Regions from separate parts of the Microbacterium sp. LWH7-1.2 genome, predicted to be linked through region 2. Evidence: predicted binding sites of a transcription regulator. Region 2 holds the regulator's gene; the other holds the start of a gene.
What was found. The regulator HrcA, encoded in region 2, represses chaperone genes, less so after heat shock. The targets are predictions, from matches to a motif close to TTNGCACTCGNNNNNNNCGAGTGCNAA.
Positions count from the first base shown of each region.

Region 1: groES (co-chaperone GroES) is a predicted target of HrcA. The motif match lies at 5,251-5,277, and genes of this name have one in related genera.

Region 1 is NZ_CP151637.1:2,068,592-2,084,191, reverse strand. It holds gene MRBLWH7_RS09820 (IniB N-terminal domain-containing protein) at 1-442, opposite strand, end outside; gene MRBLWH7_RS09815 (LuxR C-terminal-related transcriptional regulator) at 571-3,120, opposite strand; gene MRBLWH7_RS09810 (Hsp70 family protein) at 3,143-4,927, opposite strand; gene groES (co-chaperone GroES) at 5,357-5,653, shown strand; gene rarD (EamA family transporter RarD) at 5,945-6,859, shown strand; gene MRBLWH7_RS09795 (metal-sensitive transcriptional regulator) at 6,863-7,192, opposite strand; gene MRBLWH7_RS09790 (heavy metal translocating P-type ATPase) at 7,204-9,552, opposite strand; gene MRBLWH7_RS09785 (heavy-metal-associated domain-containing protein) at 9,549-9,758, opposite strand; gene MRBLWH7_RS09780 (ABC transporter substrate-binding protein) at 10,070-11,353, shown strand; gene MRBLWH7_RS09775 (ABC transporter ATP-binding protein) at 11,549-12,331, opposite strand; gene MRBLWH7_RS09770 (ABC transporter ATP-binding protein) at 12,328-13,275, opposite strand; gene MRBLWH7_RS09765 (branched-chain amino acid ABC transporter permease) at 13,379-14,386, opposite strand; gene MRBLWH7_RS09760 (branched-chain amino acid ABC transporter permease) at 14,389-15,600, opposite strand, start outside.
Region 2 is NZ_CP151637.1:773,738-789,337, reverse strand. It holds gene MRBLWH7_RS03740 (16S rRNA (uracil(1498)-N(3))-methyltransferase) at 1-576, opposite strand, end outside; gene dnaJ (molecular chaperone DnaJ) at 580-1,695, opposite strand; gene hrcA (heat-inducible transcriptional repressor HrcA) at 1,747-2,787, opposite strand; gene hemW (radical SAM family heme chaperone HemW) at 2,916-4,133, opposite strand; gene MRBLWH7_RS03720 (DUF1990 family protein) at 4,141-4,791, opposite strand; gene lepA (translation elongation factor 4) at 4,819-6,669, opposite strand; gene MRBLWH7_RS03710 (aminotransferase class I/II-fold pyridoxal phosphate-dependent enzyme) at 6,727-7,869, opposite strand; gene MRBLWH7_RS03705 (alpha/beta hydrolase) at 7,910-8,635, shown strand; gene MRBLWH7_RS03700 (MFS transporter) at 8,624-9,874, opposite strand; gene MRBLWH7_RS03695 (GH1 family beta-glucosidase) at 9,871-11,229, opposite strand; gene rpsT (30S ribosomal protein S20) at 11,464-11,724, shown strand; gene holA (DNA polymerase III subunit delta) at 11,810-12,847, opposite strand; gene MRBLWH7_RS03680 (ComEC/Rec2 family competence protein) at 12,889-15,279, opposite strand; gene MRBLWH7_RS03675 (ComEA family DNA-binding protein) at 15,281-15,600, opposite strand, start outside.

The DNA.
Region 1 (15,600 bases), 1.3 Mb from region 2:
CCACCGTGGTGGTGTCTTCGGAGTTGTCGACCTCGGCGTCATCGCCGGCAGCAGCACCGTTGTCGCCGCTGTTGACGACGGCCTCCTGATCGAAGATCTGGTTGACGTCGCCGTCCGCCCAGATGTTCTGGTTCACCGACTGGTCCACGATCGTCGCGCGGTTGTCGATCGCGAAGCTGTTCGTGATGGTGTAGATCTCGTTCTCGACCGACGGCGGCTTCGGCGGTGCCGGAGGCATCGGCGGCTTGGGGCTGACGTGGGGGTGGTCCACGATGACGGGGGCGACGGCACGGACGTCTTCGACGCACGCGTCGCTGAGACCGTTGCGGGCCAGCGTTCCCTGCGGGTCCTCCTCGAACTCCGCGGCGGCGGCCGGGTCGCCCAGGAGACTGAGTATGAACTCGATCAATGCGTCGGCAATCGTTGCCAAAGGTGTTGTCATGACTCGGCTCCTGTCACTTCGAGAATCACTTTCGACATTAGGTGTTTCTCACAATCGGCGAATCGGGGGTTTTCCCGAATCGGTAGGGGGGTTCTTGGGGGTTCTGGGGGCGTTCCGCACCCGTGTCCTCAGCCGTCCTCCGCGAAGGGCCGGGTCTGCGAGAGGGCGACGCGCAGCTTGGCGATCAGATCGGAGCGCGAGGTCGCGCCGAGCCGCCGACGAATGCTGGCGATGTGGTGCTCCGCGGTGCGCGGGGAGATGAAGATCGTCTCGCCGATCTCGGCGTACGTCTTGCCCTCCACGACGAGACGCGCGACATCCGTCTCGCGCTCGCTCAGCACTGATTCCGTGGCGTCCGAAGGCGTTTCGGCGTTCTCGCCGGGCGTCTCGGCGACCGCGGGCTTCTCCTGCGGGTACACCTCCCGCGCCCGCGCGAGCAGACGTGCCGACACCTTGCGGTCGTCGGAGCGTCCGGCTCCCTGACCGGCCAGCCGCGCGGCATCCCATCTCAGTCCTATCGCGGCGAGGGACTGGGCCGCCCTGTCGACCTCGTCGACGTCGACCGAGCCCGCGAGGACGGACGTCCACAGTCGCCCGGCCTTCGCCATGGTCTCGGCGACACCACTGTGCGGGGCGGCGTCCACCAGCGCGTGGGCGTGAGGGCTCAGCGACTCGGGGAGGTTGCGGAGGATGCCGCGCTGGATGCCGGCCCACCGCAGATGCGCCGACCAGAGCGCCGGCCGACCCAGCGCGTCGACGAGCGCGAGCGCACGCGTGAAGAGCGGCTCGGTGACCGTCTCGTCGCCCACCCGCGCACCGGCGCTGACGAACTCGACCAGCGGAAGCAGCGTGTAGAGATCGACGTCCGCGTCGAGGAGGCCGTCGCGGCCGCGCTCCCACGCCGCCTCCAGGCCCGCGGCGTCCTCATAACGCCGCGCCAGTCCGACGCGGATCGCCTGAAGGAGCAGCTCATCGCGCGCGGCAGCCTTGGGCGTCAGCGCGACCGCGGCCTCGAGCGCTTCGCGGGACCGCGCGCCCCTCGCCTGCTGCAGGGCGATCCACGACTTCCACAGCAGGAGCCGCGACATCACCCACGGGGTCCCCTGATGTCCCTCGATCGCCGCGTCGATGACCGCCCGCGCTGTCGCGAGGTCGCCGGCGCTGATGGCGGCGACGGCGGCGATCACCGCGGGGTGCTCCGGCATCGGCGTCGACGAGCGCGACGCCGTGTACAGGTGCGACGCGCGCACGAGATCGGCTACCGCTGCATCGGCGTGATCGGTGCGCAGCGACGTCTGAAGACCTCGCTGCAGGAGGTTCATCGCTACGCCCAGCGTCGAGGGCGCCGCGCGCTGCACTCCGGGCGCGGATGCGTCTTCGGTCTCGGCCGAGCCCGCCTCGCCGATCCCGATGCGGGCGATCAGGCGGCGGACGGATGCCTCGGCCGTGGTCGGCGGAAAGACATCGTAGAACCCCGACCCGGTGTGGAGCATTCCCCGCATCGACCAGGTGGCGGCCGCGACATCGGCGATGCGCGCCGTGACGCTCTCGGAGCGGTCGGCGAACGCCATCGCTTCGTCGAGGAGCTGGGCGGCCGAGTCGATGTCGCCGCATGACCACGCCGCCTGTGCGCGCTTCGCGGCGAGGTCAGCCGAGTTCACTCCCGCTTCCGCCGCAGCGCAGTACAGTTCGCCCGCACGAACGGGATCGGAATCGAGGAGCTGGTCGCCGTGTTCGACGAGGGCCGATGACAGGCGCGGGTCGCGGATGTCCGCGAGCCAGTCGCCGGTGCGGGAGGCGAGCGGGTCCATGCCGCCGGGCATGACCGCGATGAGGTCGACCAGCCGCCGAGCTGACAGGTTCGCGCGTACTGCGGAGCGCACCACCGGCACCGGGCGCCCGTTGCGCAGCAGCAGCCCCTCCGCATAGCCCTGTGCGATGACGCTTTCGACATCGTCGAGAGCGTCGGTGATCGCCGGCGCGTCGTCCGACCATACGCTCATGGCTTCGATGGTGCGCCGTACCTCCTCCTCGACGACGCCCATCCGGTGGGCGACGCTCTGCTCGAGCACGTGGCCGAGCGCGGCGTGGCTGCTGTCGTCCGCGCAGTCGCGATCGTCGTGGGCGGCGAGCGCGGCCGACACGAGCCACGCCACCCCGCCCGTCACCTCGAGCAGGTGATCCAGACACGCCGGCTGCAGTGTGCGCTCGTTCGCCTCGAGGTAGTCCAGCACGTCCGCGCGCGTGAGGTGGCCCAGCACCACGGCGGGCCGGCTGCGCTCGAGGTGCCGCGCGATCGACGACAGGGCGTGAGAGTGCGGCCAGGGCCGGCTCGTCGCGACCAGAGCCGCGTCGGGGTCGCTCGCGCGCACTCGCAGCCCCTCCATCTGTGCGGCGGGCAGCAGATGCAGGTCGTCGACGAGCAGGATGCTCGAGGCGGGAACGTCGAGGACATCGGTCTCAGGACCGAGGACGGTGACCGTTGCGCTGTTCTGCGTGAGGAAGCGCTGGGCGCCGCGCAGCATCGTGGTCTTGCCGGAGCCTGCGTTCCCCGAGATCAGCACGCGCGGCGGCATGTCCTGAGCTGTGAGCGCGTCGATGAGAGGACGTGCGTGGCGCGAACCGGTGAAGGTCGTCGCGTCGAAGAACGCCGCCACGGTCATTGTGGGTGAAGCCATGATGAATCGTCGTTCCCCGACGTCAGGGCGCAGGGTCCGTGGTGGGCGTGGGCTCCGGCGCCGGATCCGCGGGGGGCGGGTCCACCGGCTGGGTGGGTTCGGGTGCCGGTTCCTGGGTGGGTTCGGGTGCCGGTTCCTGGGTCGGCTCCGGCGTCGGCTCAGGCGTCGGCTCCGGCGTCGGCTCAGGCGTCGGTTCCTGGGTGGGATCCGGCGTCGGTTCCGGCGTGGGTTCGGGGTCGGTGCCGGTGGTGCCCGTGCCACCGGTTCCCCCGGTGCTTCCGGTCCCGCCTGTGTCGCCGGTGCCCGTGTCGCCGGTGCCCGTGCCGCCGCTGTCGCCGGTGCCTGCGGTCTGCGTGCCGGTGCTGGGAGCGGGTGACGCGCCCTTCGTCGGGCGGGGCGCCGGTGCCGCTTCGGTCGTGGTGGTCGTGGTGGTCGTCTTCTTCTGCGGGGTCGCGCCCTTGCGCTGCGGGTTGGCCGCACGCGGGGCCGGCTGCTGTGCGACCGGGGCGGCGCCCTCGGGAGCCGGCTGCTGCGCCTGGGGAGCGGTCGTCTCGGGCACGACCTCCTCGGTCGTGGGCTCGGGCGTCGGGTCGCTCGAGACGGTGAAGAACCCGTTCAGCGCGCCCGTGCCGGCCGTGAGCGTGCTTCCGAAGACGATCGCGGCCGCGACGATGACCGCGCCGCCCGCGATCGCGACGATGTGCCGGGCGCTGGGCGCGGACGATGCCGCCGCTGCCGGCCCGACCGGAGCCGGGATGCCGCGCTCGACCGGGGATCCCGCGAGCTCGATCTCGGCGGCCGCGGCCCGGGTGGCATCGAAGATGGCAAGTTCGCCGGACACCCCCAGCTGCACGTCGCTCGCGCGGATGAGTGCGGTGTGGGCGGCGCCGAGCGCGATCGAGGACTTCGGGTCGGCATCGATCGCGGTCGGTCGACCGAACCGCTCGGAGAGACCTTGGGTGACCAGCGGGATCCGCGACGAGCCCCCGATCAGGAGGATGGACTCGACCTGGTCGGGGTCGATGCCCGCGTCCTCGAGGGCATCCTCGAGAGCGTCGATCGTCTTGGCCAGCGACTCGTCGATCATGCCCTCGAACTCCGCGCGAGTCAGCCGCACGCTCGAGCGCCCACCCGGCAGGAGCACCGGGATCACGGCGTCGGAGTCGAAGGAGAGCGCCTCCTTGGCGTCGACGCACTCGCGACGCAGCTGGGAGAGCGCGATGCGGGAGTCGGGGGAGGTGTCCTGGAGAGCTTCGGCGGGCACTTCGGCTGTGCGCAGCACGTGGCGCAGGACGGCGTCATCGAAGTCCGCGCCACCGAGATTGTCGATGCCCACCGGCTCGCCCACGAGGTCGAAGGCGGCGTGCTCCTTGCGCAGGACCACGCAGTCGAATGTGCCTCCGCCGAGGTCGTACACGGCCAGCATGTGGCCGTCGTCGATGTTGCGGGACGCGTCGTAGTGGCGCGCGGCCGCCTCGGGCTCGGTGATGAAGGCGACGGCGCCTACGCCGATCGCCTCGAGCGCCGACCGCACCAGGCCGATGCGGTGCGGACCCCACATCGCGGGGTGCGTCAGGATCACGCCTTCCGGGCGTGCGCCCTCGCGCTCCGCGACCGTGTCGATCACATCGGCGACGGTCCGTGCGTACAGCTGTTCAGCCCGGATCGAGTGGCCGCCGACGACGATCGGGACCTCGTCGCCGATGCTTCGCTTGAACTCGCGGATCAATCGCTCTGGCTGCGTCACACCGCGGCGCTCTGCCGCATCGCCGAAGAGCATCTCGCCGTCTTCGGCGACGAAGACCACGGTTGCCACGCTGTCGGCGCGGCGGCCGAGCGGGAAAGAGGAGGTGACGATACTGCCGTCGGGAGCAAGCCTGGCTGTTGCCGCCCCTACTCGGCTGGTCCCGACATCAACCGAGAGGAAATAGGATTCCACGCTGAAACGCCCCCACATCGTTTGCGTGCGAGCTCCCCCGACCTCGCATCGACCGCCCTAGTTCGTTCCCCACGAAAGAGCGGCCGACGTCTGCGATGATACATCCGCTTCGAAATGGCACTCAAGGGGTTGGCTCATTTTGCGAAGCGCCGAGGTCATGAGGCGAAACCCGGTTCGAGCGTGACGACTCATTGGCACTCACGTTGCATGAGTGCCAGCCGGTTGCCTAGACTGACGTAAGCACTCTCAATGTCAGAGTGCTAACGAGTCTTAGTCTCAAGAAGGAAGAGGTAGACCGTGTCGGTTTCCATCAAGCCGCTCGAGGACCGCATCGTCATCAAGCAGGTCGAGGCCGAGCAGACCACGTCCAGCGGTCTGGTCATCCCCGACACCGCCAAGGAGAAGCCCCAGGAGGGCGAGGTCGTGGCGGTGGGCCCGGGTCGTATCGACGACAACGGCAACCGCATCCCGCTCGACGTCGCCGTCGGCGACCGCGTGATCTACAGCAAGTACGGCGGGACCGAGGTCAAGTTCGGCGGCGACGAGCTTCTCGTCCTGTCGGCTCGCGACGTCCTCGCGGTCGTCGTTCGCTGAGTCCCGCGCACAGCGCGTACCGAGAGGGTCGGATGCTTCGGCATCCGGCCCTTTCGTCATGCCCGGATCGGCGGCCAGGGAGGCGGGGCGTCACGGGTGGCAGGATTGCGGCCGAGGACGTCAGGGAACGGATGCTGCGAGCCCGAAGATGCCACCGTGCCCAGGGTAGGGCGGGCGTAGGCTGACTCGGTGAGTCACGAGCAGTCTTCCCTTCCCGATCGCGACGTGGTGGACGGACTCGATGACGCGACGGCGCTCGACCTCGGCGTCACCACAGGGACCCGCCGGGTCGTGTCCGACGTCGCCGCGGCCCGGGAGCGCCGGCTCGGCGGGATCTTCACGTTCTCGGCGTACCTGCTGTGGGGCTTCCTGCCGCTGTACTTCCTGCTCCTCGCGCCCACCGGGCCGTGGGAGATCGTGGCGTGGCGCATCCTGCTGTCGCTCGTCTTCTGCGCCCTGCTGCTCACCGTGACCCGCTCGTGGCCGCGGCTCGCCGCGATCTTCCGGCAGCCGAAGGTGCTCGGGCTCACCGTCATCGCGGGTCTACTGATCTACGTCAACTGGCAGGTCTTCATCTACGGGGCGCTCAGCGGCCACGTCATCGAGACCAGCCTGGGCTACTTCATCAACCCGATCGCCACCGTGCTCCTGGCGGTGCTCGTGCTCCGCGAGCGCCTGCGCACGACGCAGTGGGTCGCCATCGGCATCGCCGCGGCCGCGGTGCTCGTCATCGTGATCGGTTACGGCGCCTTCCCCTGGATCGCGCTCACGCTCGCCGCATCCTTCGGCCTCTATGGCCTCGTGAAGAAGAAGGTCGGCCCGTCGGTCGACGCCGTCAGCGGCCTCACGCTCGAGACGCTGTGGCTCTCGCCGATCGCCGTGGTCGTGCTCGTCATCGTCGGTGCGACCGAAGGCCTGACGATGGGTGCGTACGGATGGCAGCACACCGTGCTCCTCAGCCTGACCGGCGTGATCACGGCCGTGCCGCTGCTGCTGTTCGCGGCGGGTGCGCGCCGCGTGTCGCTCACCACGATCGGGCTCATGCAGTTCGTCGCGCCGGTGCTGCAGTTCCTGGTGGGCTGGCTGGTGCTCGGCGAGCCGATGCCCGTCGAACGCTGGATCGGCTTCGGGCTGGTGTGGGTGTCGCTCATCGTGCTGACCGTGGACTCCCTCATCCACGCGCGCCGTACGCGCGTCGCGTCGTAGGGGTCAGCGCACCAGTCGCGCGATGGCCTGGGTGGCCTCGCTGATCTTGGCGTCGGCCTCGGCGCCGCCCAGGCGCGCAGCATCCACGACGCAGTGTCGCAGGTGGTCGTCGAGCAGGCCCACGGCGACCGCCTCGAGGGCGGAGGTCAGCGCGCTGATCTGCGTGAGGATGTCGATGCAGTACTTCTCGTCCTCGACCATCTTGTGGATCCCGCGGGCCTGACCCTCGATCCGCTTGAGGCGGTTGAGGTACTTGTCCTTGTCGGTGATGTAGCCGTGGTGGGAGTGCTCGTCGGCGTGCGAAGGGGAGTGCTCGAGAGCGGTGTCGGTCATGTCGGACTCCTTCAACGGTGAGTGGTCGAGAGGCTGCGGAACCGCCGCAGGCGCAGGCTGTTGCCCACCACGAAGACGCTCGAGAACGCCATCGCCGCTCCGGCGATCATAGGGTTCAAGAGGCCCAGCGCGGCGAGGGGGATCGCCGCGACGTTGTAGGCGAAGGCCCAGAAGAGGTTGACCTTGATCGTGCCGAGGGTCGCGCGCGAGAGGCGGATCGCGTCGGCAGCGCTGCGCAGGTCGCCGCGGACCAGGGTGATGTCGGAGGCCTCGATCGCCGCATCCGTTCCCGTTCCCATCGCGAGACCCAGGTCGGCCTGCGCGAGAGCGGCGGCGTCGTTGACGCCGTCGCCCACCATCGCGACGACGCGGCCCTCGCCCTGGAGCTCGGTGACGACGGCGACCTTGTCGTGCGGGAGCACCTCGGCGATCACACGCTCGATCCCGACCTCGTCGGCGATCGCCCCCGCCGCGGCGGCGTTGTCGCCGGTGAGCAGCACCGGCGTGAGGCCGAGGGCCTTCAGCTGATCGACGGCTTCTCGGCTCGTGGGCTTGACCTGGTCGGCGACGACGAGGAGTCCGCGCACGGCGCCATCCCACCCGGCGAGCACCGGGGTGCGGCCGTGCGCCTCGGCCGCGGCCTTCGCAGCGGCGAGATCCTCGGGGAGCCTCAGCGCCCACTCCGCGAGCAGCGTCTCGCGCCCGACGATCACGGCATGCCCCTCGACGACGCCCGAGACGCCCTTGCCGGGCACGTTCTGGAACGACTCGACGTGGGGGAGAGGCCCTGCTTCCGCCGTGGCGGCGCGGGCGATCGCCTGCGCGATCGGATGCTCGGACGCGTGCTCCAGTGCCCCCGCGAGGCGCACCAGCTCGGCACGCGCGGCCGACGCCTCGTTCGCGTGCGCATCGAGCGACCCGGCCACGACGACGTCGACGAGCGACATGCGGCCGCTCGTGACGGTGCCGGTCTTGTCGAGCACGACGGTGTCGACCGTGCGCGTGGACTCGAGCACCTCCGGACCCTTGATGAGGATGCCGAACTGCGCGCCGCGACCCGTGCCGACGAGCAGCGCGGTCGGCGTCGCGAGTCCCAGCGCGCACGGGCACGCGATGATGAGCACCGCGACGGCCGCGGTGAACGCCATCGCGGCGGAGGCGCCCACCATCAGCCAAGCCGCGAGCGTGCCGAGCGAGATCAGCAGCACGATCGGGACGAAGACCCCCGAGATGCGATCGGCCAGGCGCTGCACCTTGGCCTTGCCCGACTGGGCGTTCTCGACGAGCCGCGCCATCTGCGCGAGCTGGGTGTCGTCGCCGATGCGTGTCGCGCGCACGACCAGGCGCCCGCCCGCGTTGACGGTGGCGCCGATGACCGCGTCACCGGGCGCGACCTCGACCGGCACCGATTCGCCCGTCACCATCGAGGCGTCGACCGCGGATGTGCCGGAGGCCACGACGCCGTCGGTGGCGATCTTCTCGCCGGGGCGGACGACGAATTCCTCGCCGACGCGGAGCTCGGCGACCGGCACACGCACCTCGACGAGTGCGGGCGCGGCGGGCGAGCCGATCCCCGGCATCCCGAGTGCGACCTGACCGGCGGGGGCGCCCGCCGGGCGGAGCACCGCGACGTCCTTCGCTCCGATCTCCAGCAGGGCGCGCAATGCAGCGCCCGCGCGGCGCTTGGATCGCTGCTCGAAGTACCGGCCCGCGAGCACGAACGTCGTGACGCCGGCGGCGACCTCGAGGTAGATGTCGCCCGCGCCGTCGCTGGGCGCGACGGACCACTCGAACGTGTGCGTCATGCCCGGCATGCCCGCGTGCCCGAAGAACAGCGCGTACAGCGACCACAGGAACGCGGCAGAGACGCCGAGCGAGATCAGCGTGTCCATCGTGGCGGCGCCGTGGCGCAGGTTGATCCAGGCGGCGCGGTGGAACGGCCACGCGCCCCACACCACCACCGGCGCCGCGAGCGCCAGTGACGCCCACTGCCAGTAGGTGAACTGCAGCGCCGGGATCATCGCCAGGAGGATCACCGGCACCGACAGCACGATCGACCCGATGAGCCGGTGGCGGAGGCCCGTGAGCTCCGGGTCGGCGGGCTCCTCGGAGGCGACCTCGGTCGCCGGCGGGGCGGGGAGGGCGGCGGTGTAGCCGGTCTTCTCGACCTCCTCGATGAGCGCCTGCGGGTCGAGTCCTGCGGGAACGGTGACGAACGCCTTCTCCGTGGCGTAGTTGACGGATGCCTCGACCCCGTCCATCCGGTTCAGCCGCTTCTCGATCCGCGCGGCGCATGACGCGCACGTCATCCCGCCGATCTCGAGCTCGAACCGGGCGACGGGGATCGAGGCCTCGCTCATGCGCGGACCGCGCTGTAGCCGGCCTCGTCGACGGCCGCGATGACGGCGTCATCGGCGATCTCGGCGGCGGAGACGACCTTGAGCGTGCCGGCGGCGGCGCTCACCTGGACGTCCTGCACGCCCGCGAGCTTCGACACCTCGCCACGCACGGACGCCTCGCAGTGCCCGCAGCTCATCCCTGTCACCGTGTACTCGGCCTCAGCCATGACTTCTCCTCTGTAGATCGGGGATGGATACCCCTGAGGGGTACTCCGTCGTTCCAGTGTATACGGGTAAGGGGTATGAGGGCCGTGCGTCGGATGTGGCACCTGCTGCGGCCGCTCGGCCGCCGAGGCCGACGGGTTATCCACAGCACGGGCCATCGACACGCCCCCAGAATTACGGTCCGATCACGGTTTTCAAGCTGTTACAGATCGTTAACGAAAGGCAACATTGGCGACGCTTGACGGCGATTAGGTTTAGTGCACTGGGTCGGCGCCCGAGCCGTTCCCGTTGTAATCGCACAGCAAGGAGCAACATGAGCGTCTTCACCCGCTCGCGCACGTCCACCGTCATCGGTGGCATCGCGCTCATCGGCGCCAGCGCCCTCGTCCTCGCCGGTTGCGCCGGTGGGGGCACCGGGGGCGGCGACGAGACCACCCCGCCCACCGAGGAGCGCGACCTCACCCTGAAGATCGGGACGATCCTCCCGCAGACGGGTACCCTCGCCTTCCTCGGCCCGCCGGAGGAGGCCGGCGTCGGACTCGCCGCTGCCGACATCAACGAGGCCGCAAAGGGCATCACCATCGACGACATCGTCTGGGGTGACTCGGGCGACACCGACAACAAGGCCTACGCGACGACCATCCAGAAGCTGATCTCCGAGGACGTGACCGCCGCCATCGGCGCCGCCTCCTCGGGTGTGACGAAGCTCTTCCTCGACGACGCGGTCGCCGCCGGCATCATCACGTTCTCTCCGGCCAACACGTCGCTCGACTTCACCAACTGGGACGACAACGGCCTCTACTGGCGCACGGCTCCCGCTGACACGCTCCAGGGCGAGGTCCTCGGCAACGTCGTCGCCGAGGACGGCCACAAGAACGTCGCGGTGCTCTACCAGAACGACTCCTACGGCACCGGCCTCAACGAGGTCTTCCAGGAGGTCTTCACCGGCACCGGTGGCGAGATCGTCGCCGAGCAGTCGTACAACACCGGTGACACCAACTTCGACGCGCAGATCTCCGCGATCCTCGCCTCGAACCCGGACGCCATCGCGCTGATCACCTTCGACGAGATCTACACGATCGGCCCGGCGCTCATCGCCGCGGGCTACCCCGCCGAGAACCTGTACCTCGTCGACGGCAACCTGAAGAACTTCGGTTCGGACGAGAAGTGGCCGGCCGGCGTGAGCATGGAGGGTGCGAAGGGCACGACCCCCGCGGGTCCGGCTCCTGACACCGAGTTCCAGGGTCGACTCAACGACTGGTGGGTCGCCGACGGCAACTCGGAGCTGACCGACTTCTCGTACGCCAACGAGGCGTACGACGCGGTCATCCTGCTGGCCCTTGCGGCGCTCACGGCCAACTCGACCGACGCCGCCGACGTCGCGGGCAGCCTGCAGGAGGTCTCGGGCGGTTCGGGTGACGGCGAGAAGTGCGACAACTTCGCCGACTGCGCCGACATCATCCTCGAAGGCGGCACGGCCGACTACGACGGCTTCTCCGGCCCGATCACCTTCGACGAGCACGGCGACCCGACCGAGGCCACCATCGGTGTCTTCCAGTACGGTGCCGACAACCTCTACACGCGCATCGACCTGTAAACCAGGCTGACGCAGCACAGGGCCCCGGAGCGATCCGGGGCCCTGTCGCGTTCGCCGGTGGCGGTCCCGAGCCGCCCTTTCGGTCTCACGGGCTGAACCCGGGGTCGCCCGCGCACGACAGGGGAGGGACGGCAGCGAACAAGGAGGGGACCGGATGCTGCAGCATCCGGTCCCCTCCTTCTCTGCGTGTCGGGGTCAGACCCCGTCGGCGCCGAGGGAGCCGAGGTACAGGCCGATGACCTTGGGGTCGCTCAGCAGCTCGCGGCCGGTGCCCTCGTAGGCATCGCGTCCCTGGTCGAGGACGTAGCCGCGGTCGCAGATCTGCAGGCAGCGGCGGGCGTTCTGCTCGACCATGATCGTGGTCACGCCGGCCCTGTTGATGTCGGAGACGCGGATGAAGGCGTCGTCCTGGCGGACCGGAGACAGACCGGCCGAGGGCTCGTCGAGCAGAAGCACCGAGGGGTCCATCATGAGCGCGCGCGACATCGCGACCATCTGCCGCTCGCCGCCTGACAGGGACCCGGCGCGCTGCTTGAGACGCTTGCCCAGCTCGGCGAAGATGCCCGTCACGAACTCCAGGCGCTCGGCGTAGACCTTCGGGCGCTGATACAGGCCCATCTGCAGGTTCTCCTCGATGCTGAGCGAGGGGAACACGTTGTTGGTCTGCGGCACGAACCCGACGCCGCGCTGGACGAGCTTGTCGGACTTCAGCCCGACGACGCTCTCACCGTCGACCGTGATCTCGCCGCCGCGCACCTTGACCATGCCGAAGATGGACTTCAGCAGCGTCGACTTGCCGGCGCCGTTGGGGCCGATGATGCCGATCAGCTCGCCCTTGTGGGCGATGAGATTGGCGCTGTTGATGATGTTGATGCCCGGCAGGTAGCCCGCGGTGAGGTCCTTGACCTCGACGACGACCTGGTCGCTCTTGACCGCGGTGCCCCCGCCGACGGCGGGCGTTGTCGAAGGGTCGGTCACTTGTTCTCCTCCTCGGCTTCGGCGATCGAGGCCTCCTCGGCCTCCTTGATCTCTTCGAGCAGCTCCTCGGCGGATGCGTCGAGCTCGCCGGCCACACGCCCGGTCACGACGCCGAGGTCGACGTCCTGGTGGCTGCCGAGGTAGGCGTCCACCACCGCCGGGTCCTGCATGACGGTGTCGGGCGGGCCTTCGGCGACGACTTTGCCCTCGGCCATGACGACGACCCAGTCGGCGATGTGCCGCACCATGTGCATGTCGTGCTCGACGAAGAGCACCGTCATGCCGAGGTCTTTGAGGTCGAGGATGTGGTCGAGGAGCGACTCCGTGAGCGCCGGGTTGACACCGGCCATGGGCTCGTCGAGCATCACGAGCGTCGGGTCGCTCATGAGGGCGCGCGCCATCTCGAGGAGCTTGCGCTGACCGCCCGAGAGCGAGGCCGCGTAGTCGTCGGACTTGGCATCGAGCTTGAAGCGCGCGAGCAGCTCCATCGCCTTGTCTTCGATGTCGTTGTCCTGCTTGCGCCAGATCGCCGGGACGATGCTCGCCCAGAGGCTCTCGCCCTTCTGGGCGGTGGCGCCGAGCTTCATGTTCTCGAGCACCGTCAGCAGCGAGAGCGCCTTGGTGAGCTGGAAGGTGCGCACCTGGCCCATGCGGGCGACCTTGAACGACGGGATGCCCGACAGGTTCTTGCCGTCGAAACTCCAGGTTCCGCTGTTCGGCTTGTCGAAGCCGCACAGCAGATTGAACAGCGTCGTCTTGCCGGCGCCGTTGGGGCCGATGAGCGCGGTGATCGCGTGACGCGGGATCTCGAGGTGCCCGACGTCGACGGCGGTCAGACCGCCGAAGCGTCGGGTGATGTCGTCGATGACGAGGATCGGGTCGTTCTTGGCGACGCCGGGGACGGCATCGCCCTTCGCGAGACCGCCGGTCTTGGGACGACGGATGCTGCCGGTCGGGGTCGTGACCGTGCCCGTGCTCGACGGCACCGGCTGTGCCGCCGAGTTCGCGGGGACCACCGGCTCGGCGGCGGGCGGGTTGCTGGGCGGGTTACTTGACAAAGGTCAGCTCCCTCTTGTTTCCGAAGATGCCCTGCGGGCGGAAGATGACGATGAGCATGAGCGCGACGCCGACGAGGATGAAGCGCAGCGTCGCGGCCTGCTGGCTCGACAGCAGCGAGATGACCGGGATGTCGGACTGGGCGAGGACGGGCAGCACGTTGTCGAGGAAGCCCATGATCACCCAGAAGATCACCGAGCCGACGACCGGGCCGAACACGGTGGCGGCTCCGCCCAGCAGCAGGATCGTCCAGATGAAGAACGTGAGGCTGGTCGTGTAGGTCGCCGGGATCACGGCCGAGGGGAGCGCGAACACCACGCCGCCGAGGGCGCCGAAGACACCACCGATCATGAGCGCCTGCATCTTGTAGGAGAAGACGTTCTTGCCGAGCGAGCGCACGGCGTCCTCGTCTTCGCGGATGCCCTTGAGCACGCGGCCCCACGGGCTGCGCATGATCGCCCACACGATGTAGATCGCGATCCCCAGCAGGATGATGCCGAAGACGCGCACCCACAGCTGGTCGGCGGTCCACTCCCACGGCCCGAAGCCGTAGACGATCGGCTCGCCGTCAGCCCCGGTCTTAGGGAACGGATTCGCCCCGCGGAAGCCGGCGTGGTAGCCGCCGAGGCCGTCGGCGGAGTTCGTCCACTCGTCGAAGAGCTGAGTTGTCAGCAGCAGACGGACGATCTCGGCTGCGGCGATCGTCACGATGGCGAGGTAGTCGGCTCGCAGACGCAGCGTCGGGATACCGAGGATGAGCGCGAAGATGACCGCCGCGACGCATCCGACGAGGATGCCGACCCACCAGGGCCAGCCGAAGCTCAGGATCGAGATCGCGTACCCGTAGGCGCCGAGGGCCATGAACCCGGCCATACCGAAGTTCAGCAGGCCTCCGAAGCCGAACTGCACGGCGAGGCCGGTCGCCGCGAGGGCGTACGCGATGGTCTCCGGGCTGAAGAACCAGTAAGCGGTGTTGTTGAAGATCTGTCCCCAGTCCATGACTAACCGAGCCTCTCTTTCCGGCCCAAGATGCCCTGGGGTCTCACCAGCAGAATCAGGATCAGCACGGCCAGCGCGCCGACGTACTTCATGTCCGGCGGAATCCACAGGGTCGAGATCTCGACGAGGATGCCGACGATGAGCGCGCCGATGAGGGCGCCGAAGGCGGTGCCGAGGCCGCCGAGCGTCACCGCCGCGAAGATCAGCAGCAGCACCTGCACGCCCATGTCCCACTTCACGCCGGGGCGGAAGTACGCCCACAGCACACCGGCGATGGCGGCGAGAGCTGCCGCGAGGATCCAGACGATGCGGATCACGCGGTCGACGTTGATGCCGGACGCGGCGGCCAGACCCGGGTTGTCGCTGATGGCGCGCGTCGCCTTGCCGATGCGGGTGCGCAGCAGCCAGTAGGCGACGGCGATCAGGAGCACGATGCTGATCGCCATCGAGGCGACATCGATCCACGACAGCTTGATCGGGCCGAAGACGATGTCGCGAGGGGCGCCGGCTCCGGGCAGCTGGTAGGTGCCGCCGCCGATGAAGAACTGGAACACGTAGCGGCCGGCGAGCGAGAGGCCGATGCTCACGATCATGAGCTGCACGAGCCCGAGTCCTCGCCGGCGCAGCGGCTTCCACAGACCCGCGTCGAGCGCCCAGCCGAGGGCCGCGCCGAGCACGATCACGATCGGGATGGTGATGTACATCGGCACCTTGAGCCACACGCCGAAGATGAGCGCCATCACGGCGCCGTACGTCAGCATCTCGCCGTGGGCGAAGTTGCTGAGGCCGGTCGTGCCGAAGATCAAGGAGACGCCGACGGCCGCGAGCGCGAGCAGCAGGCCGAAGTTGACGCCGTTCATGAGCCGCTCGATGAGCTGGTCCCAGAACGACGTCGTGACCCTCTCGCCCTCACCGAGGAAGAGGTTGACGATCTTCGACCCGGTGAGGCCGAACGAGACGTCGAACGACGCCGTCGTGCCCTGCTTCGGCTGAGTGCCCTCCGGCAGCTGCGCCGGGTCGACGATGACGCCTTCGGGAAGGGTGTCCTCATCCACCGTGAGGACGTATTCCTCTTTCTCAGGCACGTACAGACGCCACTTGCCCTCGGCATCGGTGACGGTCTCGGCCTCGAAGCCGTTGCCTTCGATCGACATCGTCACGCCCTCGACGGGCTCGTCGTCGTACGTGATCACGCCGCCGAAGTAGAAGTCGGT
Region 2 (15,600 bases):
GATGTCGCGTTCCTCGGCCGGCTCCACCCTGAGGGCGCTGATCCGCTCGGTCGCCGTCGGCTCCAGGATCAGGACGACGGATGCTGCCGCCCGCCGTGCGAGCGCCGCGGTCGTGGTCAGCTCCGCCACCTCCGGCACCCACGCGCGGTGCGCCTGCTTGGCGGCCTCGCGCACGATGGTCGCCCAGCGCGCCCGGCCCTTCGCCGCCTTCGCGGCGTCCCACCGCGAGACGCTCCGCGCCGCCTGCCAGGGCACGATCTCGTCGACGCCGAGCTCGGTCGCCGCCTGGACGGCGAGCTCGTCGCGATCCCCCTTGGCCAGCGCCTGCACCAGCACGACGCGCGGCCGCGGGGGCGCAGCATCCGTCCGCCCGTCGATGCGGACGACCACCTCCCGCGGCGCGACCGACTCGACGCTGCCGGTGAGCCAGGCGCCCCGCCCGTCGCCGACCGTGACCTCCTCGCCGACCCGCACGCGGCGCACGGTCGCGGCGTGGTGCGCCTCCGTGCCGGTGAGGGTCACCGTCTCGCCGGGGGCCGCATCGACGGGCTGATCGAGGAGGAAGTGCAGGGGCACGGGTCAGGCGTTCCGGAAGCGATCGCGCAGCTTCGCGAACAGGCCCTGATGGAACTCCGCCAGCTTCGGCGAGGGAGCCTTGGTGCGCTTGGCGAACTCCTCGATGAGGGCGCGCTCCTTGTGGTCGAGGCGCGTCGGGGTGACCACGTGCACACCGACCTTGAGGTCGCCCCGCTGGGAGCCGCGCAGGGGCGTGATGCCGCGCCCCTTGATCGTGAGGATGTCGCCTGCCTGCACGCCGGCCCGCACCTCGAGATCGACGGGGCCGTCGAGCGACTCGATCGTCGTCGTGGTGCCGAGGATCGCGTCGGGCATCGACACCTCGAGCGTCGCGAGCAGGTCGTCACCGTCGCGGCTGAACACCTCGTGCGGCTGCACGGTGACCTCGATGTACAGGTCGCCGTTCGGGCCGCCCGCCGGGCCGACCTCGCCCGAACCCGGAAGCTGCAGGCGCAGTCCGGTCTCGACGCCGGCCGGTATGTCGAGCGACACGGTGCGGCGCGCGCGCACGCGGCCCTGCCCCTGGCAGGTGGCGCACGGGTACGGGATGGTCGTGCCGTAGCCCTGGCAGACGTTGCACGGCTGGGTCGTGACGACGTTCCCGAGGAGGCTCCGCACCTGGCGCTGGACGTTGCCGGTGCCGTGGCAGATGTCGCACGTGACCGGGCTCGTGCCCGGCTGGCAGCAGGAGCCCTGGCAGGTCTCGCACACCACGGCGGTGTCGACCTCGATGTCGCGGTGCGTGCCGAAGACGACGTCCCCGAGTTCGAGCGTGACGCGCACGAGCGCGTCCTGGCCGCGCTCTCGACGCGACCGGGGACGACCGCCCCGCGACCCGCCCGCTGCGCCGAAGAACGTCTCGAAGATGTCGTTGAACCCGCCGAAGCCGCCGGCGCCGCCGCCGAACGGCGAGTCGCTGCCGCCCATGTCGTAACGTGCGCGCTGCTCGGGGTCGCTGAGGACGTCGTAGGCATGCGTCACGAGCTTGAAGCGCTCGGACGCCTCCTCGCCCGGGTTCACGTCCGGGTGCAGCTGGCGGGCCAGCTTGCGGTAGGCCTTCTTGATCTCGTCGGTGGAGGCGTCGCGTGAGACGCCGAGGACCTCGTAGTGGTCAGCCACATTCGCCTTCCTGCCGCGGCGAGGCCGCGGGATCGTGTGTGCGCGCGTGCGTCAGCGGGAGGTGTCGTCCTGCTCGAGCATGCGCGTGAGATAACGCGCGACGGCGCGGACCGTCGCGAGGTTCGTGGGGTAGTCCATGCGCGTCGGGCCGAGCACCCCGACGCGGGCGAGCGCGCCCGTCGCGTCGTAGTCGCTGGCGACGACGGATGCCTCGGCAAGACCGAACGCCTCGTTCTCACGGCCGATGCTCGCCGAGAGGCCCTGTTCGTCCGCGACCATCTCGCCCATCAGCCGCAGCAGGGTCACCTGCTCCTCGATCGCCTCGAGGAGCGGGTAGATGCTGCCGCGGAAGTCGGACTCGCGGCGGGCGAGGTTGGCGCTGCCTGCCATCACGAGTTTGTCCTGCCGGAACTCCTCGAGCTCTTCGGCGACGGCGCGCACAATCTCGTCTGTTGCGCGTTCGTGCGCAGGCGCTTGCGTGTCGGGGCCGTCGAGTCGCTCGGCGATGCGCTGCAGTCCCTCGCGCACGGGGCGGCCGACCAGGAGGGTGCCGAGGCCGGCGCGGATGTGCGCGAGATCCGCGTCGTCGAAGTCCTCGCCGACGAATGTCAGGCGCTGCGACACGCGTCCGGTGTCGGTGACCACGATCACCAGCATGCGTCCGCCGCCGAGCTGCACGAGCTCGACGTGGGTGACCGTGGCGCGGGCGAACGAGGGATACTGCACGATGGCGACCTGACCGGTCAGCTGCGTGAGCGCGCGCACGGTGCGCACGAGGACGTCGTCGAGGTCGCCGGAGCCGTCGAGGAACGAGGCGATGGCGGCGCGCTGGGCCGGCGAGAGCGGCCGGAGCTCCGCGAGGTGATCGACGAAGACGCGGTAGCCCTTGTCGGTCGGCACCCGGCCCGACGAGGTGTGCGGCGCCACGATGAGGTCTTCGTCCTCGAGCAGCGCCATGTCGTTGCGGATGGTCGCCGCAGACACGCCGAACGCGTGGCGCTCGACGATCGCCTTGCTGCCGACCGGCTCGCGCGTGTCGACGTAGTCCTGGACGATCGCCCGCAGTACCTGCAGACCTCGCTCGCTGACCATCCCGCCTCCTCACGCCGCAGCTGGCACTCGCACGACTGGAGTGCCAATTCTATCCGATGCGCTGTCAGGATCGCCGAGCGACGCAGGTCGGGTTGCCGTCGCACCCGGGACCGCACGCGCCGCCGAGGTCAGTCGGTGAGTGCGCGGACCACGGCGTCGGCGAGGAGGCGGCCGCGGCGGGTGAGCACGACCCTCCCCCGCAGCGCGGCGTGACCCTCGATGAGGCCGTCCGCGATGAGCGCGGCGACCGCGTGACGGCCCTCGCCGAGGAGCTCCTCGACGGGCAGTCCGTCGCGGACGCGGGTGCGCAGCAGCACGCTCTCGAGATTCCTGGCTGCGGCATCGGGGATCTCCCGTCCGGCTGCCGGCGTCTCCCCCGCGGCCAGCCGCTGCGCGTAGGCGGCCGGGTGCTTGACGTTCCAGAACCGCACGCCCGCGACGTGGCTGTGCGCGCCGGGGCCGAAGCCCCACCAGTCCGAGCCGACCCAGTACGCGAGGTTGTGTCGCGAGCGGTGCGCGTCCCCTCGCGCCCAGTTCGACACCTCGTACCAGTCGAATCCGGCGGCCGCGAGCATGTCGTCGGCCAGTTCGTACATGTCAGCCTGCAGGTCGTCGTCGGGAGCGGCGACCTCGCCGCGTCGGATCTGGCGGGCGAGCTTCGTGCCGTCCTCGATGATGAGCGCGTATGCCGAGACGTGATCGGGTTCGAGCGCCACCGCCGCCCCCAGGGACGTGCGCCAGTCGTCCAGAGACTCGCCCGGGGCGCCGTAGATGAGGTCGACGCTCACGTCGAGTCCGGCGCCGCGTGCCGCGCTGACCGCGGTGCGGACGTTGTCGGGGTCGTGCGTGCGGTCGAGCGCGGCGAGGACGTGCGGGACAGCGGACTGCATGCCGACCGAGAGACGGGTGACACCGGATGCCGCGAGCTCGGCCGCGACGGCGGGGGTCACCGTGTCGGGGTTGGCCTCGACCGTGATCTCTGCGTCCGCTGCGATGCCGAACGTGTCGCGGACACCTGCCAGCATGCGCCCGAGGTCGCCTGGCGGGAGGAGAGTCGGGGTGCCGCCGCCGAAGAACACCGTCGATGCCGGGCGGTTTCCGCCGGCGCGTTCGAGAACGGGCGCGGCAAGAGCGATCTCGCGCAGCAGCGTGTCCGCGTACTCGTCCTGGCGGGCCCCCCGCAGCTCAGACGAGGTGTACGTGTTGAAGTCGCAGTAGCCGCAGCGCACGCGGCAGAACGGGACGTGCAGGTACACGCTGAACTCGGCGGCCGGATCGATGCGCGTGCCGGGCGGCAGCGAGCCGTCCGAGGGAACGGGCTCGCCGAGCGGAAGAGCGGAGCCCATCAGCGCCTCACGCGGGGGTGGTGTACAGCGGCGAGATCGCGCGCAGGTAGCGCGTGAACAACTCCCGTCGGCGGCGCTTCGTGAGGCCGGGAAGCATCCGGTAGAGCACGGCGCGCGGGGCGTCGAACGCGCGGACCGTGAACCAGACCTCGTCGTTGTCGTACCAGTCGAGCATGAACGACTCCTCGCCGCTTACGACCGAGTCGCTCACGGTGCCGAGCGCGAAGCCCACCCGCCGAGGCTCTTCGACGGCGAAGATGACGCGAAGCTCGGCGTCCGCGCGGAGCCCCTTGACGCGGCCGTCGACGCGGATCGTCGTGCCCGCGCCGACGAACGGCGTGCCGTCGGCGTCGAACCGCTGCTCGGCCTCGGACCGGCTCGGCGCGACGGGGTTGCCCTCGGCGTCGAAGCTGACGCCCGAGTACATGGGGCCGGACGCAGGGCGCACATCGGTGAGCTCGAGTCCCGCACCCCGCTGAGCAGTCCACGACATGAGAGCCTCGCTCGCGGCGCGGAAGCGGGCCTCGCCGCTGCCGATGCGCCACGACTGCTCCGCCGGGAGGCTGCGCTCCGGTGGATACTGCATCAGATCCGGTGCCTGGGTCGCCCCGACAGCGGCATAGTCGACGGTGTCGTCCCGGAAGGTTCCTCGACGCATGGATTCCAGCCTACTTCGCGAGTCGGTTCACTTCTTGGCAGGACCCTCGACGTCCCCTGAGAGCGCGGCGATGAACGCCTCCTGCGGGACCTCGACGCGACCGACCATCTTCATGCGCTTCTTGCCCTCTTTCTGCTTCTCGAGGAGCTTGCGCTTGCGCGAGATGTCGCCGCCATAGCACTTCGCGAGGACGTCCTTGCGCATCGCCCGGATGTTCTCGCGGGCGATGATCCGGGCGCCGATGGCGGCCTGGATGGGCACCTCGAACTGCTGGCGCGGGATGAGCTTGCGCAGGCGCTCGGTCATCATCGTGCCGTACGCATACGCCTTCTCGCGATGCACGATGGAGCTGAACGCGTCGACCTTGTCGCCCTGCAGCAGGATGTCGACCTTGACGAGATCGGCGGTCTGCGAGCCGGCGGGCTCGTAGTCGAGGCTCGCATAGCCCTGGGTCTTGGACTTCAACTGGTCGAAGAAGTCGAACACGATCTCCCCCAGCGGCATGTGATAGCGCAGCTCGACGCGGTCCTCGCTGAGGTAGTCCATTCCGAGGAGCGACCCGCGGCGGGACTGGCAGAGCTCCATGACGGTTCCGACGTAATCCTTGGGCAGCAGGATGCCGACCTTCACCACCGGCTCGGACACCTCGGCGACGCGGCCGTCGGGGTACTCGCTCGGGTTGGTGACGACGACGGTGTCGCCGGTGTCGGTCGTGACCTCGTACGTCACCGAGGGCGCGGTCGTGATGAGGTCGAGGTCGAACTCGCGCGAGAGGCGCTCGGTGATGATCTCGAGGTGCAGCAGACCGAGGAAGCCGCAGCGGAAGCCGAAGCCGAGCGCCACCGACGTCTCGGGCTCGTACTGGAGGGACGCGTCCGAGAGCTTCAGCTTGTCGAGCGCCTCGCGCAGGTCGGCGTAGTCGCTCTGGTCGATGGGGTAGATGCCGGAGAAGACCATCGGCTTCGGGTCGGTGTAGCCGGCGAGTGCCTCGGTCGCAGGCTTGCGCTGATTGGTGACCGTGTCACCGACCTTGGACTGGCGCACGTCCTTGACGCCGGTGATGAGGTAGCCCACCTCGCCGACGCCCAGCCCCTTCGTGGGCACCGGCTCGGGGCTGGACACGCCGATCTCGAGGAGGTCGTGGGTCGCCTTCGTCGACATCATCTGGATGCGCTCGCGCGGCTCCAGCTTGCCGTCGACCATGCGGACGTACGTCACCACGCCGCGGTAGGAGTCGTACACCGAGTCGAAGATCATGGCCCGGGCCGGGGCATCCGCGTTCCCCTTCGGAGCGGGGATCTGCTCGACGATGCGGTCGAGCAGGATCTCGACCCCCATGCCCGTCTTGCCGCTCACGCGCAGCACGTCGTCGGGCGAGCCGCCGATGAGACCGGCCAGCTCCGCCGCGTACTTCTCGGGGTCGGCGGCGGGAAGGTCGATCTTGTTGAGCACGGGGATGATGTGCAGGTCGTTCTCGAGCGCGAGGTAGAGGTTCGCGAGCGTCTGGGCCTCGATGCCCTGCGCTGCGTCGACCAGGAGGATGGCGCCCTCGCAGGCCGCGAGCGAACGCGAGACCTCGTAGGTGAAGTCCACGTGTCCGGGGGTGTCGATCATGTTGAGCGCGAAGGTCTGATCGGCGGCGGCCCACGGCATGCGCACGGCCTGCGACTTGATCGTGATCCCGCGCTCGCGCTCGATATCCATGCGGTCGAGGTACTGCGCGCGCATGTCGCGGTCGGAGACGACGCCGGTGATCTGCAGCATGCGGTCGGCCAATGTCGACTTGCCGTGGTCGATATGGGCGATGATGCAGAAGTTGCGGATCAGCTCGGGCGGCGTGGCGGAGGGCTCGAGGGGCTTCAGGGCGCGCGGTGACATGTCCAGACGATTGTACGGGTGCGCGTCCCTCGAGGAGCCCCGGCGGCCGCGGCGGGGTCAGGCGGGAGCGGGGAGGCGGCCGAGCCCTTCGAGCAGCTCGTCACGATCGCTGGCCACGCATACGCGGATCCAACCCTCGCCCGAGGCGCCGAAGGCGCTCCCCGGGGCGACGGCCACGCCCTGCTCGTCGAGGAACCGCTCGGACCACGTCATGACATCGCCTGCGGACGCGTGCGACACGTCGATCCAGAGGTAGAAGGCGGCGGTCGGGTCGAGGTATCGCAGACCGCGGGCATCGAGGAGCGCCGTCGCCGCGGCGAGGTTGCCGCGGTAGTGGGCCGCGCTGTGTGCGACGCCGCCCTGATCGCCGGTGAGGGCCTCGGCGGCCGCCCGCTGCGAAGGCTCGTCGACGCAGCTGACCACCGACTCCTGGACACGCAGCATCGTCTGCCGCCACCCCGGAGGCGTGACGAGCCACCCCACCCGGGCCCCCGTCATGGCATAGGTCTTCGACATCGAGAACACGGACAGCACGCGGCCGTCGGCAGCGAGCGTCGCGGGGCTCACGTGCGGCTGACCCCAGGTAAACCGCTCGTACACCTCGTCGCTGATGAGCCACAGATCATGGCGGCGTGCCAGGGCGATGAGCGCTTCCAGCGTCGCCCGGTCGAACGTCGAGCCGAGCGGATTGGAGGGGGTGTTCACGATGATCGCGCGTGTGCGCGGCGTGACCAGCGACTCGAGCTCGTCGAGATCGGGCTGAAAGGCGCGCTCGGGACGCAGCGGATAGGGCACCGGCGTCGCCTGCAGAAGGTGGGCGTTCATCGTGAAGGTGGTGTAGCCGGGGTCGGGCACGAGCACCTCGTCACCCTCCGACAGCGTGAGCGCCATCGCGAGGTGCAGCGCCTGCGTCGCGCCGACCGTCACCCAGATCTGCTCGACGCCGACGTCGAGCGCGTTCTCGCGCGCGAGCTTGTCGCGGATCGCTTCGCGCAGCGCCGGGATGCCACCGTTGGGCGTGTACCGGATCGCACCCTCGTGCCAGGCCCGGGACGCAGCATCCCGGATCCGCGCGCCCGCGACCTCGCCCGGCTCACCGACGGCGAGGATGATCGTGCCGGGCCGGCGCAGCGCGCGCTCGAGGATGTGGCGCACGCCGGAACCGGGCATGCGCGCGATGTGCGGGGCGATCTCGGGCATGCCGCCATGGTAGGCGGGCTCGCGCCGCTACCCTGTCGTCATGGTCGTCCAGGTCGTGCTCGTGCACGGCATCCGGACGTCCGCGACCATGTGGCGCGCGCAGACCGATTACCTGACCGCGCGCGGCAACCCGGTCACCGCGGTCGACCTCCCCGGCCACGGGTCCCGCATGGCCGAGGAGTTCACGCTCGAGTCGGCGTTCGCCACGATCGACTCCGCGGTGCGCGCCGCGGCCGAGCGCGGTCCGGTTCTGCTCTCGGGCCACTCGATGGGCGGGCTGCTGTGCATCGAGTACGCGGGGGCGGAGACTCCTCCCCCCGTCGCGGGCTTCATCGCGGCATCCTGCACCGCCATCCCCCGCGGCGTCGGCCTCGCGACCTACCGGGTCCTCGCCCGCGGCTTCGACTCCCTGCCCGACCGCGGGATGTGGCTCGCCGACCGGATGCTCGATCGCATCCTCCCCGACGAGACCCGGGCCGACTTCGGGGCCGGAGGGTATGCGCTCGACGCGCAGGATGTGGCGCTGCGCAGCCTCTCGGTGCTCGACCTGCTCGCAGCGCTCCATCGCATCGACGCGCCGCTCTGGTTCGTCAACGGTCAGTACGACCAGCTCCGCGTCAACGAGAAGCTGTTCATGAGGGTCGCGCGCCACGCGGAGCTCATCGTCGTGCCGCGGACGACTCACCATGTGACCGTCATGCGTCCGCGCGTGTTCAACGCGCTCCTCGAGGTCGCCCTCACGACGCTGGAGGCGTCACACCGCTGAAGACGTGCGCTCCCGACTGCGGATCGCGTAGGTCATGAAGCCGCCCGCGATCGACAGGACGCCTCCGACGAGGAACAGCAGCCAGAAGCCGCCCACGAGCGCGACGAGGCCCGCGCCGAGGAGAGGCCCTATGAGCTGGCCGAGGCTCGCCGACACGTTCACGAAGCCGAGGTCGCGGGCGTGGTCCTGCGGATACGGCAGCAGGTCCGTGCCGAGTGCGAGGCCCACGGACATGTATGCCCCGTAGCCGACGCCGAGGAGCGCGGCCGCGATCATCGCGGTCGTGAGCGACGGCGCCAGCACGAGGATGATCGACGCGAGGCCCTGGACGACGGCCGACCACACGACGAACGGGATCCGTCGCCCGGTGCGGTCGGAGATCCACCCCGACGCGATCGAGGACACCACCACGAAGAGCGTGTACACGAGGATCAGCAGCAGCAGCTCGTCCTCGGCCGTCGCGGGGTCGCGGTGCAGGCCGTACAGCAGGAAGAACAGCAGCAGTCCCGTGCCCAGCGCATTGCCTACGTTCACCGTGAGGCGCCCCGCGAGGAGCCACGCGAAGTCGCGGTCGCGAAGGGCAGCGAGTCGTTCGCCGAGGGTGCGCGCTTCGCGCGCCACAGCCACGTCGGCGCGTGCCGGCGGATCGGGCAGCACGAGCGCCGCTGCCGTGCCGACGACGGCGAGGAAGCCGGCCAGCACGAGGTAGCCGACCACGACGCCGAGTTCGAGCAGCACGATGACGCCGACGCCCACGACGATCCCGAGTGCCTGGGAGGACGAGACGGCGGCGGATGCTGCGCCCCGCTGCGTCGTCAGCTGATCGGCGATGAGCGCGGTGAAGGCCGCAGAGGCCACGGCGACGCCGACCGAGACGCCCACCCAGGCGAGCCCCACGCCCCACGGCCCGGACGCCGAGGCGATCGCGGCGAGCGAAGCGGTCCCCAGCCACACTCCGCCGAGCGCCCAGGGGCGGCGGCGCCCCATCCTGCCGCGGGTGCGGTCGGAGAGCCCGCCGGCGACCGGAGCGGCGATCACACCGGCGATGCCGCCGATCGCCAGTACGAGGCCCGACGACACCACCCCCGACACCCAGCCGTCGGCGTCGTCCGGGGTGTCCAGCTGCAGCGGGATGAGCAGCTGCAGCGGAGTGAGCTGCACCGTCCAAAGTGCGAGCCAGGCGAGCGTGAAGAGGGCGAACCAGCCCGCGCCGACCTTGGACCCCGGCCCGGCGGTCACGCGCGAGCCTCCGCGATGAGGGCGCGGTACCAGTCGAACGACGCCTTCGGAGTGCGTGCCGCGGTGTCGAAGTCGACGTGCACGAGACCGAACCGCTGAGACCACCCGTCCGCCCACTCGAAGTTGTCCAGCAGTGACCACACTGTGTACTCGCGCACGTCGACGCCGCCGCGCACGGCCGCACCCACGGCGTCGATGTGGCCGGCGAGGTACGAGATGCGCTCGGCGTCCGGGACGGGGCCGTCGACGTGAGCCGGTTCGGGGAACGACGCGCCGTTCTCGCCGATCACGAGCGGCGGCAGACGGTCTCCGTAGCGCTCCGTGAAGTCGAAGAGCAGGCCGGTCAGCGCCGCCGGCATGATGGGCCACTCCGACCCGAAGCCGGTGACGGGTGCGCCGGGCGTCGGGACGATCTCGAACGGCACGGGGCTGCCGTCGGGCGCCGCGGCGACGCTCGTCGGGTTGTAGAAGTTGATGCCGTAGAAGTCCCCCGGCGCCGAGATCAGCTCGAGATCGCCGTCCTCGACAGGCATGGGCGGGATCCCGAGCGCCTCGAGGTCGGGGTAGGCGCCCGTGAGCACGGGGTCGGCGAAGACGCGGTTGTGGAGCACGTCATACACGGCTGCGGCCGTGAGGTCGGCATCCGTCTGCGCTGCCGGCAGCACGACGGTGTGGTTGTTGACGATCCCGACCTCCTCGGCACGCGCGGCGCGCAGCGTGCGCAGCGCGAGGCCGTGCCCGAGCAGCTGATGGTGCACGGTCGGCAGCGCGCCGAAGAGCAGCTGCCTCCCCGGCGCGAGCGTGCCCACGGCATAGCCCTGGAGCGACGTCGAGACCGGCTCGTTGAGCGTGTACCAGTGACGGATGCTGTCGCCCAGCGCCTCAGCGACGATCCCGGCGTACTCGCCGAAGCGCAGCGCCGTATCGCGGCTGAGCCAGCCGCCGCGCTCTTCGAGGGCGCTCGGCAGATCCCAGTGGTACAGCGTCGCGAATGGCGTGACCCCCGCTTCGCGCAGATCGTCGGCGAGGCGGCGGTAGTAGTCGAGGCCCGATTGCAGCACCGGGCCGCCGGGCTCGGGCTGTACGCGCACCCACGAGATCGAGAATCGGTACCGGTCGACGCCGAGCGCGGCGAGAAGCGCCACGTCTTCGCGATGCCGCCGGTAGCTGTCCGGGCCGGGATCGGCGGTGGCCCCGTCGCGCACGGCGCCCGGAGTGCCCACGAAGTCGTCCCAGATCGACCGACCCCGTCCGTCTGCGCCGCGCGAGCCCTCTACCTGGAACGCGGCGGTCGCGGCGGACCACCGGAACCCGGGCGGGAACGGCGAGAGGTCGACAGACGGATGCTGCGGCACGGCGGACTCCTTCGTCACTCAGCGCGTCAGGCGAGCGCGCTCCCACGCGTAGATCATGCATCATGGAAGGGCTTCGCCGCGCACGCCTGTGAGTGTCAACGGCTCCTCGGTTCACCTGATAGAATCCTTGTTTGGCTTGCGTGTGGGTTCGCCCTCACGACCGCCGCGAAGCGTCCCTCTCTCGCTGACCGGCACATCAATCCGATTCACCTTCGAACGAAAGAACGTCGACACGTGGCGAACATCAAGTCGCAGATCAAGCGCAACAAGACCAACGAGAAGGCGCGCGAGCGCAACAAGGCCGTCAAGAGCGAGCTGAAGACGCACGTCCGTCGCACCCGTGAGGCCGTCGCCGCCGGCGACAAGGCTGCTGCCGAGAAGGCGCTGGGCACGGCGACCAAGAAGCTCGACAAGGCCGTCAGCAAGGGCGTCATCCACAAGAACCAGGCGGCGAACCGCAAGTCGGCCATCGCCAAGCAGGTCGCCGCTCTCTGAGCCTCTGACAAGCTCCGCGACCTCGAGTCGCGTGAAGGCCCGTCCCGCAAGGGGCGGGCCTTTTGCTTGTGCCGGGAGCGTCGGGTCAGGCGCCGTACGGTGCGCGCGTGGCGATCACGGTGATCATGCGCTCGAGGGCGAACACCGCGTCGCGCGAACCGCCCTTGACCTCGGCATCCGCTCGTGCCGTCGCCTGGATCGCCCGGCCGAGGCTCTCTTCGTTCCAGCCGACCAGGTCGCGGCGCGCGCGATCGATTTGCCAGTCCTTCATACCCAGGCGCGACGCCAGGGCCGCCGCGGGTTCGCGGTTGCCCGCGACCCGCGCCATGGTCCGCAGCTTCATCGCGACCGCGGCCACGAGCGGCACAGGGTCGGCGCCCGAGGCCAGGGCGTGTCGGAGCGCGATGAGCGCCTCTCCGTAGCGCCCCGCGATCGCCGTGTCGGCGACCGTGAAGGCCGACGTCTCGACGCGCCCGCCGTAGTAGCGCTCGACGACCTGGTCGGTGATGTCGCCGGGGACGTCGGCGATGAGCTGTTGGCACGCCGCTGCGAGTTCGGTGAGGTCGTCCGCGAAGGCGGAGACGAGCGCGCGCAGCGCCGTCGGAGCGATGCGCTTCTTCGCTGCCTGGAACTCGCCCGCGGCGAAGTCGAAGCGGTCGGAGTCGCGCTTGACGGCCGGGCATGCGATCTCGACCCCCGAACCCTCACCCGCGCGGATCGCGTCGAGCAGCTTCTTGCCGCGCACGCTGGCGCCGGTGTGGCGGAGGACGACCGTCGCGCCGTCCTGCGGGGCCGCGAGGTACGCCACGGCCTCCGTGAGGAACGTGTCGGAGCACTTCTCGACGCCGCTCACGCGGACCAGCCGCGGCTCGCCGAACAGCGACGGCGAAGTCACACCCAGGAGGGTTCCCGCGGCGTAGTCGTCCGCGCGGATGTCGGACACCTCGAGCGTCGGGTCTTCGGCACGGAGGTAGTCACGCACGCCGGCGATGGCCCGTTCAGCGCAGACCTCCTCCGGCCCGGAGACGAGGACGACCGGCGCCGGCTGCGGAGCTCGCCACGAGAGCTGGGGAATGGCGCTGCGCGCGGCCTTCGCGGGTGCTCGGCGTGCGGGGGAAGCCATTCCCCCAGCCTACCGACGGCCACCGACGGCGGCCGTCGCCCTCATCCCCCGCGATCGTGCCATACCGACACCGAACCGGTGCCCGATTCCCAGAGGGCGATCGCGCCGTCGCGATCGGTGCGCTCGATCCGCGCGCCGACCTCGTCGAGGATCGCGAGCGCCTCATCGCGCGGATGCCCGTAGTCGTTGCCGGCACCGACGGTGACGAGGGCCACCGACGGCTGTGCGGCGACGTACAGGCCGGCGTCCTGGTCGGCGCTCCCGTGATGGGCGGTCTTGACGATCGCGTAGGGGGGATCGAGCGCGCCGGTCGTCGTCAGCAGCCGCTGCGGCGAGGCCGACAAGTCGCCGAGGAGGAGCATCGGAGGGATGCCGCCGCCCCGGACGTCGAGGACGACGCTGGCGTCGTTGCCCGGCGGGAAGGCGCGGCTGCCCGCCTTCGGCCAGAGGACGCGCCACCGCGCGTCCCCGAATGACCCGCTGAGACCCGCGGCCGCCTCGGTCGGCCGCGCTCCCTGCGCCGCCAGCGAGGCGATGGCCGCGCGTCCGGCGGCGTCGCCCGGTCCGTGGAGCACCGCCCCGACCCGGCCGCGTACCGCGTCGAGCCCGCCGATGTGGTCGAGGTCGTAGTGGGTGAGGACGAGCAGGTCGATCCGGTCGAGGCCGGCGCGGGAGAGGCAGGCGGCGAGCGGTTCGGGGTCCGGCCCGGTGTCGACCAGCGCGACGGCGTCCTCCGACCGGAGCAGGACGGCATCGCCCTGACCCACGTCGCACGCGAGCACGGACCAGTCGGCAGGCAGGGTCCACCGGCCGGCGACCGTGGCCAGGGCTGCCGTGCCGAACCCGGCGCCCAGCAGGACGGCGACGACGGCGACGGAGGTGACGCGAGTGAGTCGCCGCACCCACGGACCGCGGCGGTCGAGGGCGATCGTGAGCCCGACAGCCAGGCCCACCCCGGCGAGGGCCATCGCGCCGGGCACGCCCTCGAGCCAGGGCAAGCCATCCACCGGGAGCGCCGAGGCGGTGCTCGCAGTCGCGGCGACCCACGAGGCCGGCACCCAGGCGAGTCCCGCGAGACCCGATTGCAGCCACGGCAGCGGCGCACTGAGACACGCCGCGAGCCCCAGCACGGTCGCGGCCGGTGCGACGGGCCCCGCGAGAAGGTTCGCGAGCACGCCGTACACGGGCACCGTCGGCTCGATGAGGATCAGGAGCGGACCACATGCGAGCTGGGCGGCGAGAGGTACCGCGAGCGCGAGAGCCAGCGGCCGCGGGAGAGCGCGGGCGAGCCCAGTGGCGAGCGGACGCGCCCACAGCAGGAGCGATCCCGTCGCGACGACCGACAGCGCGAACCCGAGAGACGCTGCCAGCCACGGATCGAGGACGAGGAGCAGCGCCACGGCGACCGACAGCAGCGTCATCCCCGCGCCGGCGCGGCCGAACAGCACGGCGAGCATCGCGATCGCGGCCATCGCGGCGGCGCGCACGACGCTCGGCTCGGGTGTGACGAGCAGGACGAACCCCGCGAGCACGCACAGGCCGACGGCGACCCGCAGCCTCCGCGAGGCGCCGAGAGCGGCCGCGATGGCGAACGCGATGCCGACGACGAGCGCGCAGTTGGCGCCCGACACGGCCGTGAGGTGCGACAGTGAGGATTCCTTCATGGCCGCATCGAGGGAGGGCGCGACGACCGACGTGTCGCCGACCGCAAGACCGGGGACGAGACCCGCGCCCTCGCCGGGCAGACCCTCGACCGCATCGACCAGGCCGCGTCGCAACCCCGCGGTGACTGCGGCCAGACCCTCGGGCGGGTTCAGGACCTCGACCCCGCGCGAGGCCCACACCTCGAGCACCGCCCTCTCCGCCGGCCTCCCGGGCCGTGCGGTGCCGTGGGCGACGACGGTCGCGCCGACGTCGAGCTGCGCTGGCTTGTCGACGTCCTCCGGTGAGACGCGCAGCGTGATCTCGACCTCCGCCGCGTGCATCTCGCTCCCGTTCGCCACGCCCGTCGCCCGGGCGTCGAAGGCGAGCGAACCATCGGCGCGGTGCTCGATCTTGCCGACGACGTCGGCACGGATGTCGACGGCCCGGCCACCGTCCAGGGCGGGCGCGGCGATCGCGGTCCGGGCCGGCTGTGCCAGGGCGACATGGGACGCCGCGGCCGCCGAAGCCGCGACTGCGAGCGCCACGACCGCGGCGGCACGGCGCACCGCGTGCCGAGGCATCCGGAATCGCGTGGGAGACCCGGTGCGACGCGACGGAAAGCCCCGGGGCCTGCTGAGGCGCAGCACGACGAGGGTGAGCGCGAGGACGAGGGACCAGAGCGCCAGAGCGATCCAGGGCGATGCCGCCGGAACGAGGCTCGCGACCGCCGCAACCGCCCAGCACGCCCCGGCGACCGGGACCAGCCGCAGACCGCGCCGTCGGCCCATGTCACACCGTCACGAGGTCGCGCAGCGCCTCGAACATCTTGTCGCCGATGCCGGGGACCGCGAGCAGGTCCTCGATGCTCGTGAACCCGCCGTTGTCGTCGCGCCACGCGATGATCCGCTCCGCGAGCGCAGGACCGATGCGCGGAAGCGTCTCGAGGAGCGTCGCGTCCGCCTTGTTGAGGTCGACGGGCCCGTCGCCGGTCGGGAGAGAACCGGGGGCGCCCGCCGCGACGGGTGGCGCCTCGCCCTCGCGCGGGACCGGCAGCTGCTCCCCGTCGTCGAGCGTGCGGGCGAGGTTGATCGCGTCACGGTCGGCGTCGT